One region of the Lysinibacillus sp. GW823-FHT02G10 genome, then DNA from elsewhere that is predicted to be linked to it. Evidence: riboswitches for the same ligand, from Rfam matches in the RefSeq annotation. Region 1 holds a riboswitch; the other holds the start of a gene.
What was found. Region 1 has a riboswitch for FMN ahead of AC1RFD_RS01280 (ECF transporter S component). Riboswitches for the same ligand answer to the same signal wherever they lie in the genome.

Region 1 (10,076 bases):
GCATAGCTGCATCACTCGTTACTATGTCCATCAGATCATTATTAAAAGGAATGATTACTAAGTTAATTGATCCAGTAGCCGTAATCCAAGAACTTAACCGCCAAATTTACGAGCTATTTTCTGATGAGGATATGGACCGTTTTTTAATGACAGCAATCTACATACTTCTAGATACAAAAAACGGCACTTTGCACTATGTGAATGCGGCTCACCCTTCTGGTTTTTTATTTGGAAAATTTGGAGAAACAGTCTTCCTCCCAGCGAATACGCCTATCCTCGGACTATTCCCTACTATTCAAATAAATAAAAAAACAATACCTTTATCAGGCTGGCATCGTATTATTCTTTATACGGATGGATTATTAACATTGAACGAGCAAAACTCAATTGATATGGACTTTTTCTACGCCTATGCTTCACAGGATAACAGCTATGCACTACAAAAGTTTTCTCAAAAGTACAATTTATTTGATAATGATTACAGCGATGACATCACAGTCGTTTCAATAACAATTACATTAAAGGGTAGGTGATTGAAGATGGAATTCACACTCAATGTAAATCCTGATACACAAGCTATAGCCTTTATTGATCAAGTAATGGAGAATTATACAGAGATATATAATCTACCTTATAAACGAGAGTTAAGATTTGTTGTTCATGAACTAGTCATCAATGCCGTAGAGGCTATGGGAAAAATTAATACACCCGCTCAAAAGAAGATTCAAATACAAGTAACTCAATCAAACGAAGAGATAAAAATAACAGTCACTGACGAAGCAAAAGGCATTGACGAAAAGGACTGGGACAAAGTTCTTCAATTCGATTTAGACAAATTTGATTATGCTGATCGTGGACGCGGTTTATTTTTTGTCAAAAATATGGTCGACCATATTTGGTTCGAAAATATTTCTGAAACAAAATTTTTAGTTGGTATTTCCAAAAAGATTCATCTATAAAGTAAACGTAAAATTGGGGGCGTTTTAATGAAGTTATCTATACGAAAGAAAATGAATCTGCTTATATTTGGTTGTATTATTTTACTTACTTCCCTTTTAGCAGGAGTCAATTTTTTTGTTGCCAAGAACAATCTATTAGAAAGTGCTGATACAAAGCTTTTATCAGATATACAGTTGAGCTATGAATATTTAGACGCTAAATATCCTGGTGAATGGTCCATTAAAAACAACCAACTCTATAAGGGCGATATCAATATGGTAGAAAACTTTGAGGTAGCTGATAAAGTTGGAGAACTCACAAACGGGAATGCTGTATCCATCTTTCAAAACGATACGCGTATAAGTACCAATATAGTGGATAATGGTGAACGCGCTTTAAATACAAAGGTTTCTGACGAGGTTGCTACTGTTGTACTAGGAGAAAAAAAGCGCTTTATCGGTTCTGCCAATGTCTTAGGAAGTTTGCATCAAGCAGCCTATGATCCGATTGTAAATAGTCAAGGCGAGGTTATCGGTGTATGGGCAACCGCTGTCCCTACCGCTCCTTATATAAGCATTGCCACAAAATCAGCACTGGAGAATGTAGCGATTTCCTTAGTGATCGCCATTGTAATGATCGGAGGAATTAGTTGGTTCTTACAAAAGCAAATTGTTAATCCTATTAACATTCTAAGTACCAATGCCAAGGAACTAGCAGAACTAAATTTAAATGTTAAACTGTTAAACCCTAAAGGCAAAGATGAAATCGCTGAATTAGCACGCGCATTTAGTAGTATGAAAAATCATTTAACAGAGACGATAAAAATTGTGGCTGGTAGTGCACATCAAATTGCAAAGTCATCACACACTTTGGCAGAATCATCACATCAAACAAGTGAAGCATCTAATCAGATCGCACTAACAATGAATGAAATCGCCGTTGGTACTACCACTCAATCTGATCAGGCTGAACGAATAGTTTCAATGATGCAAAAAACGCTTGAGGAAGTATCAAAGAGCTTACAAAAGGCTGAAATCACTTTAAATAGCGCTATCGAATCCACTCATATCGCACGTAAAGGAGAAGAAGCCATCAATGAAGCGATTATGCATCTAAGTGATGTTACGAAAACAGTGTCTTATGCAACAGATTCTATCCAAAAATTAGGCAAGCGCTCTGAAGAAATTGGTGGTATTATTACCGTTATCACTGGCATCGCAGAACAAACGAATCTGTTAGCACTCAATGCGGCCATCGAGGCAGCACGAGCAGGTGATCAAGGGAAAGGTTTTGCTGTCGTTGCATCAGAGGTTCGTCAATTAGCTGAACAGTCAAGTTTAGCAGCTGGACAAATTACTAATCTTATTAATGATATCCAAGCGGAAACATCTGTGACCGTACGAACAATGGAAAGTAATTTACTAGCTGTCGAGGAGCAAGTAACGATCATCAATAAAGGCGGAAGTGCCTTAAAAGAAATCGTGGAGAAAGTTGTCGAAACTGAAGAAGGTGTCGAACAAATGAAAGTGGCATTTACACATGTTAACGACAACTCCCTAGATGTGCAACAAGCCATTCAAGATATTTCTCGCATCATCGAGGACGCTGCAGCAGCTACAGAAGAGATTGCCGCAACCTCAGAAGAGCAATATGCGACTGTTGCCGAAATTACACAAAGCTCAGATGAGTTATCATCAATTGCTGATAAATTACAAAATGAAGTGAATAAATTTAAGTTTGAATAAATCCCCAAACAAGAAAAGAAAAATGGAGGCGCTATAGGATGAATCAGAAGAAAATTGCAATGAATATTGACACAAAGGCTGATTATATTGTGATTGCGTTTACAGGCGATTTAGAATACGGGATGATTGAAGAAATAAAGTCAGAGCTGCAAACACTTAGCTTAGACACAAAACACGGATACATTATCGATATGCAAAGGGTAACAAATATTGATAGTACTGGATTCGGGATGATCGTTAATTTTGCTAAGAAGGTGTCTGTAAAAGATAAGAAAATCGCCATTATTGTCGTCGATGATTTCATTCGCAACTTATTCGCTATTTCACAGGTTGATAAAGTATTCCCTATTGCCGAAAGTGAAGAACAAGCAAGGAAGATTATTAAAGAAGATTGGCTAGGTGAGCTATCACTTAACGATTATTAATCTTTATAATTATAATGAAAAGGTGTATTCCTATTAGACGGAATACACCTTTTTATGTTGTTAAAAAAGAAGATGTTAACGGTAGAAATAGTAACTTTGCAAGGTGAGAGATTGATTTCCGTTCCGCCAGCGTCCTTTCCAGGGGGGGCGTCCGATGAGCCGCTAAATCCCATAGGAGTGACGCTATCAACCATTCTACAAAGTGTCTTTACCTCATAGTAGCATAGCGATCAAATCTACCCATTATTTGTATTCTTAGAGGGGATAGGCTCTTATTTTCAATGCGGTGAAGTACTGAGTGACAACACCTCTTCATAAAGAGTAATGAACTCCTTTACTTTATTTGAAAACCTTTGCTAAAAAGATTGAGATTTTTTGGGTTGGTGCGGAAGGCTTCTTGACTCCCGTGGGATAGCGAGACAGGTGAGCCCCTACACGGAGGAAGCTGCTGGCACTCGCCCACAGGAAAGCAAGTAGCCTTGCAATAGAAATCCATTTCTACCTTTCTATTGACTGTTATGTTTTTAACACTAAGAGAAGGTATTTTTCCTATGGCGGAATATACCTTTTCTTTAATACTGCAGTAGCATATTAACAAACACAACTAGAATGATAATCGGTACAACAACTAGCATTAACATACGATATGTCGAATAATAGCCTTGTCCCATTTGACTACCCGTTAGCAATTCTCTCTTCACAAATTCTTTATCCACTACATAGGCAATAAAAATAGCAATGAATAAATTCCCTAGCGGAAGCATGATATTCGACACTAAAAAATCGGTTGCATCAAAGATACTTTTCTCAAAAATCATTATATCCGATAAAACACTCGAAGAAAGCGCTGCTGGAATAGCTGCAATAAATACGACTATACCAAGTAAAAGTGTCCACATTGGACGGGATTTCTGACTATGCTCCATAAATGCCGCGACGATAATCTCATATAAACTAAATGATGACGTTAATGTAGCAAATAAAAATAGCAATAAAAACATGGCTAAAAACACTTCACCAAATGGCATTTGACTAAATGCTGTTGGTAGCACCATAAATAGCAAACCTGGACCCGCTGCAGGCTCTAAATCAAAGGCGAACACAACAGGGAAAATCGCTAAACCTGCTAAAAATGAAACAAGCACGGTTAACAGCACTACAGAACCCGCTGAATTCGGAAGACTGACATCTTTTTTTAGATAAGAGCTATATGTAACTAGACAAGAAAAACCTACTGCTAACCCAAAGAATGATTGCCCTAAGGCTTCTAATAATGCCTTACCCGTAATATTCGAGAAATCAGGCCATAAGAAGAATTTTACCCCTTCCATTGCCCCATCTAATGTAACTGCACGCACAACAAGGACAATGAACATTATGAAAAGTAACGGCATCATCCATTTATTGGCCTTTTCAATCCCATTTTGTACACCTAATGAAATCACAAGTACGTTGGCTAATGTAAACAACACTAGACCAACTAGCGTAATCCAAGGCGTGCCTATAATTTTTCCAAATAATTCAGCTGGATCTACTGCTGGATCAATTACCGCGCCAGCTACACCTAGCCCGCTATAAATAAAGATCCAACCTCCAACAACGCTATAAAAAGTTAATAATAAAAAACAGCCTAGCACGCCCATTCGACCAATCCAGGCCCATCCTGGCTTAGTTGGAGCAATTTTTTTATACGCTGTTACAGCCTCGGATTGTGTACCACGTCCTAAAACATACTCGGACAATAACATCGGTAGTCCTATTAACAAGGTAAATAACACAAAGATAAGGAAAAATGCTCCTCCACCACTTTGTCCTGTTACATAGGGAAGTTTCCAAATTGCCCCTAGTCCGATCGCCGCACCAGCTGACGCTAAAATAAAACCTAATTTACTAGACCATTGTCCTTTTTTTCCACTCATCTCTTCAAACTCCTCAAACATTCTAAACTCTTCTCTATTTTACATGAAAATATAGCTTTCGACTAGATTATAATTATAAAGTACTAGTTAGCTATTTTACTCCATTACTTTTTTCTATATTTATCCGTTAGTTTTGCCTTTCTTTTCTTCACACCTTTCCCTATCCATCATTCCTTCCAACAAAAAACCTCAGGTATGTTCACCCGAGGTTAGTAAAAATTATTTTGTTATATAGATAGAACGCTGGCGGTCGATCCACTTGCGCATAGTTGTAAATAAAAATGCCATAATAGCCGTTAATAAAATACCTTTCACAATGTTAAATGGTAAAATCCCAGCGATAATCATTTTATAAAGTGAGTCACCTACAACAGGTTCCATTCCTAAGAAGTATGTGTACATCGGTAAAAATACTGCGTAGTTTAAAATACTCATCCCTACTGCCATTACGACTGTTCCTGTCGCCAAACCTCCAACAAGACCAGCAATTGTTTTAAAGCGATTAAAAATAAGGCTTACAGGCAAAATAAATAAAATACCTGTTGCAAAGTTGGCAATATGACCTACTGGCACGCCTGTTGGCGTTCCAGAGAAAATCCAATCCAATACATTTTTAAATAATTCTACTAAAATACCAGCTACAGGCCCCATTGTGATGGCTGCTATTAATGCAGGCATATCACTAAAGTCGACTTCCAAGAATGCTGGGAATGGTGGAATTGGGAAATTAAAAAGCATTAATAAAAACGAAATACTGCTCAGCATGCCAATCGTAATAAACGATTGAAGTTTAACATTTTTCTTCATAGAAAACTCTCTCCTCTTTGCTGATTCAATCTCGCAAGAAGAAAGGTGACGATCTTTCAATTGTTAGCACGAAAAAACCCTTATGCATAAAGAGCACAAGGGAGAAAGGCATGACGAATAAGCGTCAATTTAAACTATTTTTGAGCACTGTTTAAAAAGCCATACAAAAAAGCGCTCGGTCATAGTTTATTTCATAACAATGAATGACGATCGTACCTCCATCTTCTCCCATCCAGACTTTAACTGTCGGCCTCGGAATCACACCAAGTCAGCCATGCAAATAAATTTGCACAGGTCGCGGGCTGAAGAGCGAAGCATAAACCATTCGAGTTAATGGAAACATTAACGGTTCACCACTCTATTACCGCCGGTCGGGATTTTCACCCTGCCCCGAAGATGAATCATATTATTTTATACTACAACCTTACTATAATTAATTATTAAGAAAAAGTAAATAGTTCTGCTTAAAAAATTCCGATTAGATTTGTAAGTATTGTAAAAATGGAGCATTCCATGTTACAGGAATGCTCCATTTTTGATTTTGACTAAGGCATATATTGTTTATTTGGCCCCACAGGCTTGGGCAAATACGTTTTTAAATCGAATCCTTCCCAGCTTTCTTGGACCACATTATCCAAGCGTAATTGTTGGTCAAAGCTAGCAGCAGTTAACATCATAGCTTCAATCAATTGGGTAGCGCGAATTGGCTCCATCGATGCTAAATCTAAGGGAATATCGAATGTTACGACTACACCTTCTGCTTCCTCTTTCACGGTATATGTTACATTTTCAGGAACCACTGTTACATAAACATCATCATTTTTGTTTTTCATTAGTGTAAGTGCTTCTGTAACATTAGCAAATGTTTGACGGAAATCTGGTGACAGGTATTCTGCCCCACTACCATCTTGGTATAAATAATAATTAAAATGCTTGGCGTTTGTTAATGACATGGCTTGACTTGGCTCACCCTCCTGAGAAAACTCATAAGGTGTGCCATCTTCATTTTGAATCTCAACTTCCGTATATTCAGAATCCGAGAAGGTATCCTCTAAAGTCCCTTTGTACTCATTAACGGTAGCTGATGCAACATCATAGTCATTGTCCTTTGGTAATACGTGGACAAGCTTGTCTTCCTTCTCCTTCAGTTCACCTTTAAAAGGATGATAATCCGTAAACCCTTTGGCTTCTTCATCTATTTGAGGAGCATATTTTTCATACATCTGTAGGGTAGAAGGCTTTTCTGTTCCAAAATCAGTTGCTACACGCTCATTTGGTATCACATATGTCATTGGAACACTTTCTGCATCGCGTCCTGCCAAACCAATACGGAAAATGACAGCATCTTTCACATCTTCCTCATAGACAGACGACCGTAAAGATAACATACGCTCATGCTCCGATACAATACTGGATTGAAGTGCCTCATCCTGGGTAGCTGCCTCTTTAGCAGAACGATCTTCCTGTAACGTAGAGTAATTAGCCGTTTCTGGCGTACTAGCTAGATCTTTTTGGCTAGCGTCATTATTATTCATGAACATGAAGCCAACGAGTACCGTTATCGCGAAAACTGCTGCTACACTCGTAAAAATCGGCATTTTTCGGAACTTAAATCGTGATGGTCGTTCATCTTGTATTAAAGATTTACTTTCTTGTTGTGCTTCTTCATTCTCTATAGGTTGTTGTATCGCTTCTTGTAGGTGACTATTATCCTGCAAGCGAGCATCTGCCATTAACCGATTTAATATTTCTTCTTTTGAACGGCGGTCAGAAAGCTTAGGGGCATTGTTCAAGACATGTTCAAGCTGTTCATCATCAAATGGCTTATGCGTCATTGCCGTTTCGCCTCCTGTTCTCTAATCGGCTGTAGCTGTTGCCTTAAAAATTTAATGGCTCGATGCTGGGTCGTTTTTACCTTAGCTTCTGTCCAATCTAGTATTTGCGCTGTTTCTGCAATCGATAAATCTTGAAAATAGCGCATAATAATGACCATTTTTTGGTCGCCTGTACAGTTTTCAAGTGCTGATTCCACCTGCATAAATTCATCACTGGCCTGTAGCATATCTTCCGGTGATGGCGTGGTTGAATGGAGCTGTTCCGTTTCCCAGTCAAAGAAATCATGTGAATGCTTTTGACGTACAGCTTGCTTTCTAAAATGATCAATTGCTACATTTTTAGCAATAGCAAATAGCCAAGTTTTCTCACTACTATTGCCTGCAAATTGATCGTATGAGCGCAACACTCGTACATAAACTTCATGTGCTAAATCTTCGGCAAGTGTACGGTTTTTTACTAAATATATTAAAAACTGAAACACGTCTTGGTGATATGCATCGTATAGTCGATGGAACACGGAGTCATTCAAAGCACTCCACCCCCGTTCTATAATATTTGTCGTCTTACATTCATAGAAGTTACAGCCAATTAATAGCAATACTTGTTATTAATCGAACGGTAAATAAAACGTGAAGGTTGTACCCTCTTTCAACACACTGTCTACCATAATATTACCTGAGTGTGCCTTCACAATATTTCTAGCAATGGCTAAGCCGAGACCAGTTCCACCCTTGGAACGAGTACGTGCCTTATCTGCTTTATAAAAACGTTCAAAGACATAGGGTAAGTCCTCTTGAGGGATGCCATGTCCTGTATCTTGAACAGATATTTTAGCAAATGTCGGCTCCTGCTCTACTTTTACAGTCACAGACCCTTCATCTGTATGTCTCAGGGCATTGTCAACTAAATTTGTAAGCACTTGTTCAATGCGATCCTCATCTATATTAATCATGGCCTCGTCATTAAATTCACTCTCAAACAGCAGACGAACGTGCTTTTCTTTTGCTACCTGTGCAAATTTTTGTGTAATACGTTCAAAAGTAGAATTAATTGGTAATTCATCTTTATAAAGCGTCATATGCCCTGATTCCATACGTGCCAAATCTAATAAATCTGTCACAAGGCGACCCATTCGCTTCGATTCATCATAAATAATTTTGGTAATCTCATTTCGCTCTTCCTGATCCTGAATAAAATCGTCATCCATTAATGCTTCTGAGTAACCTTGAAGCATGGCAATCGGTGTCCGAAGCTCATGAGAGACATTCGCAATAAAATCCGATCTTAGTTTTTCTAAGCGATGCTGTTCAGTCATATCACGAATAACAGCGACAGCACCACGTATCATTTCCCCACTATAAAGAGGACTAATGGTAAATGTATAATAGCTGCCATCCATTTCAATTTCCTCTTCTAGTTTATCCTCAAACATCAGCACATGATCAAGCATATGATACAGCTCTGGCGGAATAGGTTTTGCACTTTGTGAGCCTTTGTTGACAAACCACTTTTGCATCAGACGTTCGGCTGGTGGATTACTTAATAATATTGTACGATCCCGATTAAACGTAATCACTGCATCTGTCATAGATGTCAAAATATTAGAAAGCTGTTCGTTTTCTTGATTGATAACCTCTAAATTATGCTTTAATTGACGGCCCATTTGGTTGAAGGCAACGGCAAGCTGACCAATTTCGTCATTTTGGGTAGTAGGCATTTTCGCTTCAAAATTCCCTTTTGCAATTTCAAAAGCTAATTCACGCATTTTTCTTAATGGCGAAGTTATACGTGAAGAAAGGAAGAATGCGAAGAATGTCGTCAACACAAATGCTATGAAGGCTGCTAAAAAGACAATTTTCGTAGTTTCCTTAGACGTTTTATGTAGCGCATCTGGGCTTTGGTAGATGAAGACAGCTCCATGTACTGCATTTTCAACATTTAGGGGAAAACCAAGTACGACATAAGATTCCATTTTTTCTTGATCAGTTGAAGAAGGCATCATCATTTCTTTAATAATCGGCTCATCTGATTGAAACACTTCATGAAAAGATTTATTGGCTAATATAGTATCTTGTATTTCTTTTTTGTTGACACCCTCTTGCATCGCAAAGGACACTTCAACATGACTGATAGCGATCAATGCATTGGTTCCTGTAGGTAAAATATCTTTTAATAATTCAGAGGTAGATTCGGCTGTTTCATTGTCATCTACTATACTTGCTACCGTTGCTGCTGTTTGTCGCAATGAAATTTCTGCTTGCTGCATATGGTAATTTTGAAGAAATTCAAGCATTAATACCGTGAAAACAAATAATACAAATGAAACGAGAAGCAATATGGTTACCCATAGCTTCCCGACAACACTATTCCATATTCTATTCATTGACAACCTCAAATTTGTATCC
Region 2 (10,076 bases), 230 kb from region 1:
ACCATCTTTGTAAAAATAAAAAAGAACCGATGACAATTAAAATAAGTACACCATTAAAAATAAAATTAAATAGGTTGTCTTCAATGACTTTACCCTTAATACCATTTAGCGTATCTGCACTAATGTCAATGCCTAAATACCCGATAATTGTTCCATTATCATCTTTGATGGGTGCACCAACAGATAAATAAGACCCATGTTCAGAATCATGAATTACCTCTGTAACATAGGTTTCACCATTATAGGCCTTTTCAACATGCTTTGCAGGGACAGTACAAACCACGCCAATACCGAAGCCCTCTTTCATTTCTTTTGGCATCCCTGTAATCATGGCTATAGATACTTCAGGATTATCCACCTTTAAGGTGTAAACAAATAGTGCACCTAATTTTATCCTTGCATCGTTTAAATAATTTCTTACTTTCCAATAATAATCATTTTCCTGTGGATTATTTAAAAATTGCTGATAGGCATCCGTATCTATGGATGCAGCAATAGAATGGGCTGCCTCTAAGCTTTGATTGGCAATCGACTCTTCAACGGTCTTTTTTATTTTTACATAGGATGTAAAGATGTTTAAACTTGTAAACAAACATAATAAAATCGTTGATAGAATTAATATTAGTTTTATTTTTCTATTTTTCATAAAAAACGGTACTTCCTCATCTATAAATATTCTAGAATATTATTATATTATAATTAACTCTATTTTTTGTTTGTAAAGCAAACATTGCTTGTATATCCTACATAAATTAAAACACAAAATCAATTTTTATTTTATTCATACCCAAAATTACACACTGTAACAAATAGTTTAATAATCCTTGACAAGAAAGTAAACTAAAAAGAAAAGTAATAACTTTTTATGTCTCATTTCCTATTTAAATGGAAAATTGAAAAAACCACTAAAGCAAAGGTATCAAAAAAAGATCAGGTATCGACAATACCTGATCTCATCACAATATGCTTATTTTTTACTTGAAGTCCGTGTTTGATCTTGCGGCTTTAGAAAGGTAGGTCGTTTACTATAGCCCTTTGGAGATAGTCGCAATAAGGACTTACGTATATTGCCCTTTTCAAAATCGGCACTAAAGTTTACGTATGGCACTCCCAAGACTCTCATATTCGCAGTGTATAAAAGGATGAAAAACACGGATATAAAAAAACCAAATAATCCAAAAAACGCCGAAGCCATAATAATGATTAATCGAAAAATACTCATAGCCGTCACAAAGGATTGATTGACCAATGTAAATGCAGCGATACTAGAAATGGCAATCACAACTATCATTGAGGGGCTTGTAACACCTGCTTTAATCGCTGCATCCCCAATAATTAGTCCTCCTACCACACTAACTGAGCCACTGATTGCACTAGGAAGGCGCAAGTTAGCCTCTCGAAACAATTCAAACATAAATAGCATCATTAAAATTTCTAGAATGGTTGGAAAGGGCAATCCTGACCTCGATTCTACAACCGTAGCAAGTAGAAGAAACGGAAGCTGCTCTTGATGATAAGTCGTCAATGCAAGCCAAAAACCTGGCAGTAGCATACTTATTAATATACCGACAATTCTGAGTAATCGTTCCATCGAGCTAACAATGAGTGGGTACTCATTATCCTCTGCCGATTTAAAGAGCAACATAATATTTGTAGGTGTAATTATGGCATAGGACACACCATCAATCATTAAGAGTATTCTTCCTCTAATTAACGCCTGCATAGCAAAATCAGGTCTTCCTGTATAATCATGTCTTGGAAGAATTGTCGCTGTCTTTTCAATTTTTTCCATTAATAAGTCGCCATTGATAACAATATCCGTATCAATTTTTTGTAATTGAAGTCGAATTTGTTCTAGCATATTTAAATTCACAATGTCTTCCATATATAGTATGGCTACGGTTGTTTTAGAACGCTTACCAATTTCTAATGTCTCTACACTAAAAGAATTAGTCGGTAATCGTTTTCTTAATAAAGCAATATTAGTAAAAACATCTTCAATAAAGTCATCTCTAGGTCCCTTTACTACTAGTTCTAATGTTGTTTCCCCAGGCTCTCGATTGGGTCTTTTTGAAATATCACTAGAATAAAGTAATTGATTTTCTTCAAAATACAGTAAAACATGGCCTTTATAGACCCTAGTTACCGCATCCTCTTTCGATAAAATCTTTTGTAAATAGGGAATGTGTAAATGCTGTTCAATTTCTTCCTCTAGCATGTCCTCAGTGACATTGCTTAACAAAGATTGAACACGTTGAACAACCACAGTTTGAAGTATTTGCTCATTGACCATTGCATCACAAGTTATCAAATGTACTGTATATTGCTGAAAATTATATTGTTGGAAAATCACATCAGCAGAGCGTTGAAATAGTGATTTCAACATTTTCAAATTAATTTGTTCTATTGATGAAATACTTCTCATCTCCTACTGAGCCAGCTCAAGATTAGTACATTTATGAAACAATCACCTTCAATAAATACACTTAAGCATATTTTTCCCATGGTTGTTCAAAATATTCAAAGAAACAAATGTTTGAAGACTATTCAAATTGTCCTGATCCAATCATTTTCTTTAGATTTGCCATCTCAATTGCAGACATTGCAGCATCATAGCCTTTATTACCAGATTTCGTTCCTGCACGTTCAATTGCCTGTTCAATATTTTCGGTAGTAACAATTCCAAAAATAACAGGTACATTCGTTGACAATGACACATTGGCAATGCCTTTTGCCGATTCATTACAAACATAGTCATAGTGTGTTGTAGAGCCACGAATAACAGTACCTAAACCAATAATAGCATCATATTTCTTGGTTTCTGCCAGTTGTTTCGCTATAAAAGGAACTTCAAAAGCTCCTGGCACCCATGCAACATCAATAGATGCAGAATCAACCCCATGACGAGTTAAACCATCCATTGCCCCATCCAATAATTTGCTAGTAATGAACTCATTAAAACGACCCACTACTACTGCAATTTTCAAATCCGTTCCAATTAATTGTGCTTCAAATGTTTGACCCATTGTTCCTTCTCCTTTTTACATAGAAATTTTAGTTTTATTAGTGGATAATTGTTTACGATAAGCAACCAATGCTTCTATCGAGATCATTTTTAAGCCATGATGTGCAGCGTAATTTGTTAGTTCTTCAAACCGAAGCATGTGCCCATCATCACCCATAATTTCGCAAATAACACCTGCAGGTACGCTATGACAAAGCTTCGCTAGATCAATAGTGGCCTCCGTGTGCCCTCTCCGTTCCAGCACTCCTTGCTCTTTCGCAATCAACGGAAAAATATGGCCTGGTCGACGAAAATCAGTTGGCTTAGCTTGCTTTTCTATCATTCTTTGTATCGTTAGCGCACGCTCAAAGGCGCTAATCCCTGTCGTTGTTTCTACATGATCGATACTTACCGTAAATGCGGTTTGATGGTTATCTGTATTGTGCTGAACCATTGGATATAAATCTAGCTTTTGTGCAAGCTGCTGCGAAATCGGCGTACAAATTAAACCTCTACCATTGGTTGCCATAAAGTTGATTGTTGCTGGTGTGATGAATTCAGCGAGTGCCAGAAGATCTCCTTCATTTTCTCGATCCTCATCATCAACCACCACAATCATATTGCCCTGCCTTAAATCCTCTATGGCTTCTTCAATTGAATGTAGCACGATGATCAACTCCTATTCTGTGATTTAAAAACCATGTTGTGCTAAATAATCTCTTGTAATAGCTGGCGTTGTTTGCCCCTTTTTTAATTGCCCTATAATGTATTTTCCAACTAAATCAGTTTCGATATTAACGATTGCTCCAACCCTCTTCATACCTAAAACGGTTTCTTTGTAAGTATGAGGAATAAGTGAAATTGTGACACTCTTGGCTTCAACATGAAAAAGGGTTAAGCTTGTGCCATCAATTGTTATGGAACCCTTTGGAATACAAAAGTTGGTTAGTTCCTCTGACATTTCGATATCAATATAAACGGCGTTTGCTACTGGACGTTTTCGCAAAATTTTGCCGACTCCATCAACATGACCAGCAACAAAATGGCCACCAAATCGTCCATTAGCAGGCATGGCACGCTCCAAATTAACAGAATCGCCTATTGCCAGCTGCTGTAGATTTGTTGCTTTGACTGTTTCAGGCATAACATCCATCGTAAGCTGCTGTTGTGTGAAATTTGTCACTGTTAAACAAACTCCATTGACCGCTATACTGTCACCAAGCTTGACATCCTCCGTTATCTTAGCTGATTGAACCGTAATTTCCATACTGTCCCGATCGCTTTGCACGGCTTTTATGATACCAATATCCTCTACAAGTCCTGTAAACATTCCATCACCTACTCTACTTTATTAGCACTTCTATCCTTTACTTTTAAAGTTGATCCACCTGTTTTTGTGCCTTATCCTTCTCCCTTCTCTCGTTAGCAATAAAAAATAAAAACCCCTTTACATCAAAGGGGTTTTGGGAGTATAAGACATCAACAAATAAGCCTATTTGAAAACAATTTTTTCATAGACAGTCATCTCACTCGTTCTTCTCCCATCCAGACTATCACTGTCGGTTTTGGATTTGCACCAAATCAGCTTGCGCTCACGGACTTTGAATTGCTTCATCACCGCCGATTGGGAATTTCACCCTACCCCGAAGAACATCTTCTATTCGATTGTAGCTAAATAAAAAAACTTCCCACAAGATGATTGGGAAGTTTTGTAATAAATGCATAGTCAAATAAACCTTCTAAATTAGTATCAATTTAAAAAGTTAGCATTTTTACCCTTCTCCCATCCAGACTGTAACTGTCGGTTTTGGATTTGCACCAAATCAGCTTGCGCTCACGGACTTTGAATTGCTTCATCACCGCCGATTGGGAATTTCACCCTACCCCGAAGAATATTTTTATTTAGCTAGTCTTACGATAACACTATTTTATTATATTATCCATCCTTCTTTTTAAATTTTTTTCGAAGCATAAATTTTAAACAGCTCTGACTCGACTTGAAAAATGTAAAAGATATTATTAAAATGATGACATTTAACCTGTTTATGGAACTTCTTAATCAAAAAAACGTTCCTTTACAAGTGACTATTCAGTCTAGCAGTTTGGAGGTCATTTACTTGACATTTTTTAAAAATATACCTTTTAAACAAGCTATTTTCTATGCCCTATTAGCACTCTGTTGTGGGGTTTCGATGGTTTTCGTACATCATAACGAACAATTTTATGATCGACCGATAGCGGAAATAACGCAAGTGGATGTAACAGCATCAGAACCCATGACAGATATGTATGAAAATGAGGATTTTTTGTTTACACAGGAGATTATGGCCATTATCAAAAATGGTCAGCACAAGGGGCAATCCATTCATTTGACGAATGACTATTCTTCGTCTGGTGCTTTTGATCAAGAATACCATGTAGGCAATGAAATCTTTGTCACGCTAGATGATCGCACAACACAATCTGTTTTAACAGGAACCATTCTCGATTTAAAACGAGATCAAACCATGGTAATGATTGCATGGATTTTTATTTTTGCCCTACTTATTGTAGGTAAAAGACAAGGCTTATTTTCTATCATTAGTTTGAGTGTCAATGCTGTGATTTTATCATTCGCATTAGATCTTTATGTGAAGCATGGGGGCGTAAGCCTGTTATTAGTCAGCGGCATTTGCGCCCTGCTATTTACGATTATTTCGCTACTACTTATTAGTGGATTGCATACAAAAACATATGTAGCCATCGTGTCCACACTTTTAGGCACTGTTATAGCGCTTATCATATGCTCTATTGTAATGTGGTTGACAGGTGAAAATGGTCTTCGTTATGAAGAAATGCAATTTTTAACACGTCCCTATCGTACCGTCTTTATGGCAGGTTTATTTATTGGCTCACTTGGGGCAGTAATGGATGTTTCTATTACAATGGCTTCCTCAATTTTTGCTTTATACGAGCAAGATCCTACAATCTCTGTCAAGGCTCTGAAATCTTCGGGACATGAAATCGGTAAAGATATTATGGGTACCATTACAAGTATCTTATTCTTTGCCTACCTTTGCGGCTCCATACCTATGATTATTCTCTATTTAAAAAATTCTTCCACATTAGGGCTTACATTGTCCTTAAATCTTTCTTTAGAATTAGCCCGTGCCTTAGCAGGGGGTATTGGTGTTGTCCTTACGATTCCTATCAGTCAGTATACCGCTATATTTTTCATTAATCGAAAGAGGGTTCAAGGATGAATGTTGTCGTCTTATTAGCAGTTATATTATGCGTGTTAATGGTACTTGTCGGCGGTAGACAGGGGATACGCTCATTTCTTTCTTTATTCCTAAACTTTGGTGTGCTCTTTGTCACCATTTTTTTAATGACAAACCCTAAAAATAGCCCCATCATCTTGACGTTTATTGCCTGTACGGTCATTAGCTGTATTAGTCTTTTCTATATCAATAAAACAAACAGTAAAACCATTACAGCCTTTATCTCGACGATGGTGACGATAGGTGTGTTACTACTCTTTATTACCTTTGTAACGGAAAAGTCGATGATCCAAGGGTTTGGCGAAGAATCTACTGAAGAAATCAGCATCTTTTCTCTCTACATTGGTGTTAATTTTGTGCAGATTGGTGCATCAGTCATCATTATGAGTACGATTGGTGCCATTATGGATGTAGCTATTTCCATCGCTACCTCCATGCATGAGATTTTTTATCGCAATCCTTCGATTAGTAGAAAAAAATTATTTACAGCTGGCTTAAGCATAGGAAGAGATATATTAGGAACCGATACTAATACGTTATTTTTTGCTTTCTTTGGTGGCTATTTAAGCTTATTAATCTGGTTCAAGGACCTCTCCTATTCGATTGGGGAAATTGTTAACTCCAAGGTTTTTAGTGCCGAAATGACAACCATTTTTTGTGCAGGAATCGGCATTGCATTGATTATTCCGATTGCCGCCTGCATCAATGCCTTTTATTTAATTCGAACACGCGAAAAAACAGAAAAACTTTTATAAAAATTACCAGTACCTATCATAAAACACAATAATGTCGAGGTGTCTCAATGGACTTTTGAGACACCTCCTTTTGTTGTACCATTTTCATTGCAATCGCCGTATTTTCTGATAATATTTACCATAAGATGTTTACGTACGCTCAAAATGGTTGTTATTTCAAGAATACTAGATGCCCATTCCATGTAACATTTTTTTAGCATAGAACGTCAATACAACGAGATGAAAAAGGAGAAAGTTTGCAATGAAGCATATTATCTTTGATTTTGATGGGACGCTTGCAGATTCTACTGCTGTGTTTGCCTCAGCATGGAATACTTTAGCCCAAAAATATAAATTTAAAGGCATTGAATTAAAGGAAATTGATACATTAAAAAAATTATCAATTTCAGAACGCAGTAAATTATTCGACTTTCCAATGTATAAGTTGCCTATGATTTTACCGCAATTTTATAAATTGTATCGTCAATCATTAAATGATGTTCATCTTTTTGAAGGAATGAAGGAACTATTAATAGAGATTGATAAAAGAGGCTATAAAATCCTGATTATTTCCTCAAACTCTAAAGAGAATATTTTAGAATTTCTTAAAATGAACGGTATTCATTGTGTAGCAGATGTACTTTGCTCCAACCGCATTTTTGGTAAGGACAAAGTAATGAAAAAGTTTTTAAAGGAAGCAAATGTCGACTCGTCTAACGTCGTATACATTGGAGACGAGCAAAGGGATATTGTTGCTTGTAAGAAAGCCGGTATACCAATTATTTGGGTGGAATGGGGCTATGATGCCAAAGAAGTCGTACAAAATGACGAACCTGAATACAGTGTCTCAACACCACAGGAAATTTTAGAGATCATTTAATCATGAAAAAGGATAATAGCACTTGTCTATTATCCTTTTTATATGCCTATCCTTTGATGTCACTAATTTGCATTAGCTTTTCTGCTGTACTATTAACCCCTTTGTAGGCATCTGTTAATTCATGCATACTCGCAGCAAACTGCTGTGTAAACGCAGCAATTTGATTTGTTGATGCATTGACCTGATCGATGGATTGTTTAATATTTTCTAGTTGCACAGTTATGCTATCAGCACTTTCTGTACTACTCTGGGACATTTTTTGTATTTCAGAAGCGACCACCGCAAAGCCACGCCCATGCTCACCTGAACGTGCTGCTTCTATCGATGCGTTTAGACCAAGAATTCTCGATTTCATAGCTAAATCTTTTACTAAATGGACAATCACATTAATTTGTTCAATATCGCCTGTCATCGATTCCGCGAAATTAGATAGCTCTTCCAAACGATTGGATACATCCTTACTGGCAGTGGCTAATCCTTCATTTGTAGCTGTCATTTCTTCTACAGCACTCGAAAGCTCAGTTGCCAATAGACGCATACTATCCATTTTTTCGTTCGAAATAATGGCACTTACTACGCCAATAATACGTCCTCCTTCAAAAATAGGCTGGGCAGAGGCGATATAGGCCATACCAAAACCTTCTGCGCTACGCTCCTCTTTCACAAATTTTCCTGAACTTAACGCTATTTCTGTTGCTGTACCTCGATATTTATGTACTGGGTCACCAACCCCAACTTTTAAGTCAACCTTTTTTCCTGGTTTGTAGGCAAGCACTTTTTCCGTATCTGCCACGATGACACAAGCATCCTCTGGGTAAGTTGCTTGGTATAAATCAATCGAATCAATAGTTGCTTGTAGTTTAGGATGCATTGTCTTTTCCCCCTAAAATTTTCTGAATTGTATCAATTTAACTATATCATGCGATCCGAAAAAAGACACCAACGTCCAGTGGTGTCTCCTTACAACATTATGGTTTTTTCAATAATTCTACATATTTTTCTGCCGTTCGAATTTCAATTGTTAGAGAATTCTCTCCATAACTTGCCTTAATTAAAAATGGTACATCATTTGAGTTTTGAAACCTAAAATCTAACGTATCATAAGAAACCGTAGCATCTCTTCCTTTTGGGACATATCCTACATCTAACGAATGATGATGGCGCTCAACATATTTGACGGGAATTTGGTCTACTGCATTAAACAAGGTTGAAGAAGTTTGACAGATTCCACCACCAATTCCCATGACTACCTTCTTATTAATAATTTCAGGTGCGGGTTGATAGCCATTTGCCTCATCTCTTGGACCTACAATTGTATTAAAAGAAAAATAATCGCCACTGCCTACAATCACATTATGAATGGCTCTAGCAGAGAGCTCAATATTTTTATTTCTTCCTAAATCAGCACGATTGAAATAAGTTGTATAAGATGCAACAACCACTTCCTCTAATAAAGGAAGATCCTCAAAATAATAGCCACTTTCTGTTATATAGAGCGGCATTTCTACCTGACCGCCAGTCGCAGAAGCTTCGATAATACGCTCCACTAGCTCACTTTCCTTTAAAATGATTTGCGGCTTCCCCTTGATCACTTGCCCGTTTTCATCCAATCGATCAAGCATCATACGCTGATCATAGCCATTTGATGTGTCCGTTCCTCTTGCCCATTCCCTTGCTAATTGTTCGATATGCTTTTGATAGGCTTGTGGGTCCGTATCGAAGCCAAATTCCTTTGGAGATATTGTTTTAAGTACCTTACTCGTAGTTGGATCAACAACCTCTACAATAGGATCAATCATTTGTTCTTGTTCATATGTAACAGGTTGCTTTATTTCCTCACGTTGTTGAATTTCTTGTTCTAGCTTGTTATCAGGGACTGCTGTTTTTTCACAACCTACGAGACCCGTCATACAGATAACGCAACATGTAGCTAACCACTTCTTTTTCAACCATAAACACCACCTCTATCTTCATACTACAGAGACATCTTATTCGTCTATTGCTCATAGTGTGTTGTTTTTTGGTTATTTTTATTTGTCAAGATAGCAAAAACACGCTACATTATCCTTAGCCTGACATATCTAAAGATAGTTTGATGTGTATTCTTGTACTTAATTAACCTTTTAATGATTTAGGGGGATGTTAATTCTAGAAGAAGTAATATACGCTTCCAATACGGTATACTTTAGAATTTAACG

Region 2: linked by a shared signal. The riboswitch ahead of ribE (riboflavin synthase) and the one ahead of AC1RFD_RS01280 (ECF transporter S component) in region 1 are both predicted to bind FMN.

What each region holds. Positions count from the first base shown of each region.
Region 1 is NZ_JBXAJI010000001.1:249,998-260,073, reverse strand. Features, by position in the region: gene AC1RFD_RS01305 (response regulator) at 1-533, shown strand, start outside; gene AC1RFD_RS01300 (ATP-binding protein) at 540-959, shown strand; gene AC1RFD_RS01295 (methyl-accepting chemotaxis protein) at 987-2,684, shown strand; gene AC1RFD_RS01290 (STAS domain-containing protein) at 2,723-3,109, shown strand; gene AC1RFD_RS01285 (sodium-dependent transporter) at 3,682-5,028, opposite strand; gene AC1RFD_RS01280 (ECF transporter S component) at 5,248-5,835, opposite strand; FMN riboswitch at 6,052-6,237, opposite strand; gene AC1RFD_RS01275 (RsiX family anti-sigma factor) at 6,381-7,670, opposite strand; gene sigX (RNA polymerase sigma factor SigX) at 7,667-8,200, opposite strand; gene AC1RFD_RS01265 (ATP-binding protein) at 8,279-10,054, opposite strand; gene AC1RFD_RS01260 (response regulator transcription factor) at 10,047-10,076, opposite strand, start outside.
Region 2 is NZ_JBXAJI010000001.1:481,527-491,602, reverse strand. Features, by position in the region: gene AC1RFD_RS02465 (ATP-binding protein) at 1-646, opposite strand, end outside; gene AC1RFD_RS02460 (spore germination protein) at 968-2,425, opposite strand; gene ribH (6,7-dimethyl-8-ribityllumazine synthase) at 2,544-3,026, opposite strand; gene ribB (3,4-dihydroxy-2-butanone-4-phosphate synthase) at 3,042-3,671, opposite strand; gene ribE (riboflavin synthase) at 3,696-4,334, opposite strand; FMN riboswitch at 4,534-4,659, opposite strand; FMN riboswitch at 4,776-4,901, opposite strand; gene AC1RFD_RS02440 (YibE/F family protein) at 5,122-6,246, shown strand; gene AC1RFD_RS02435 (YibE/F family protein) at 6,243-7,019, shown strand; gene AC1RFD_RS02430 (HAD-IA family hydrolase) at 7,261-7,878, shown strand; gene AC1RFD_RS02425 (methyl-accepting chemotaxis protein) at 7,925-8,749, opposite strand; gene AC1RFD_RS02420 (VanW family protein) at 8,847-9,827, opposite strand.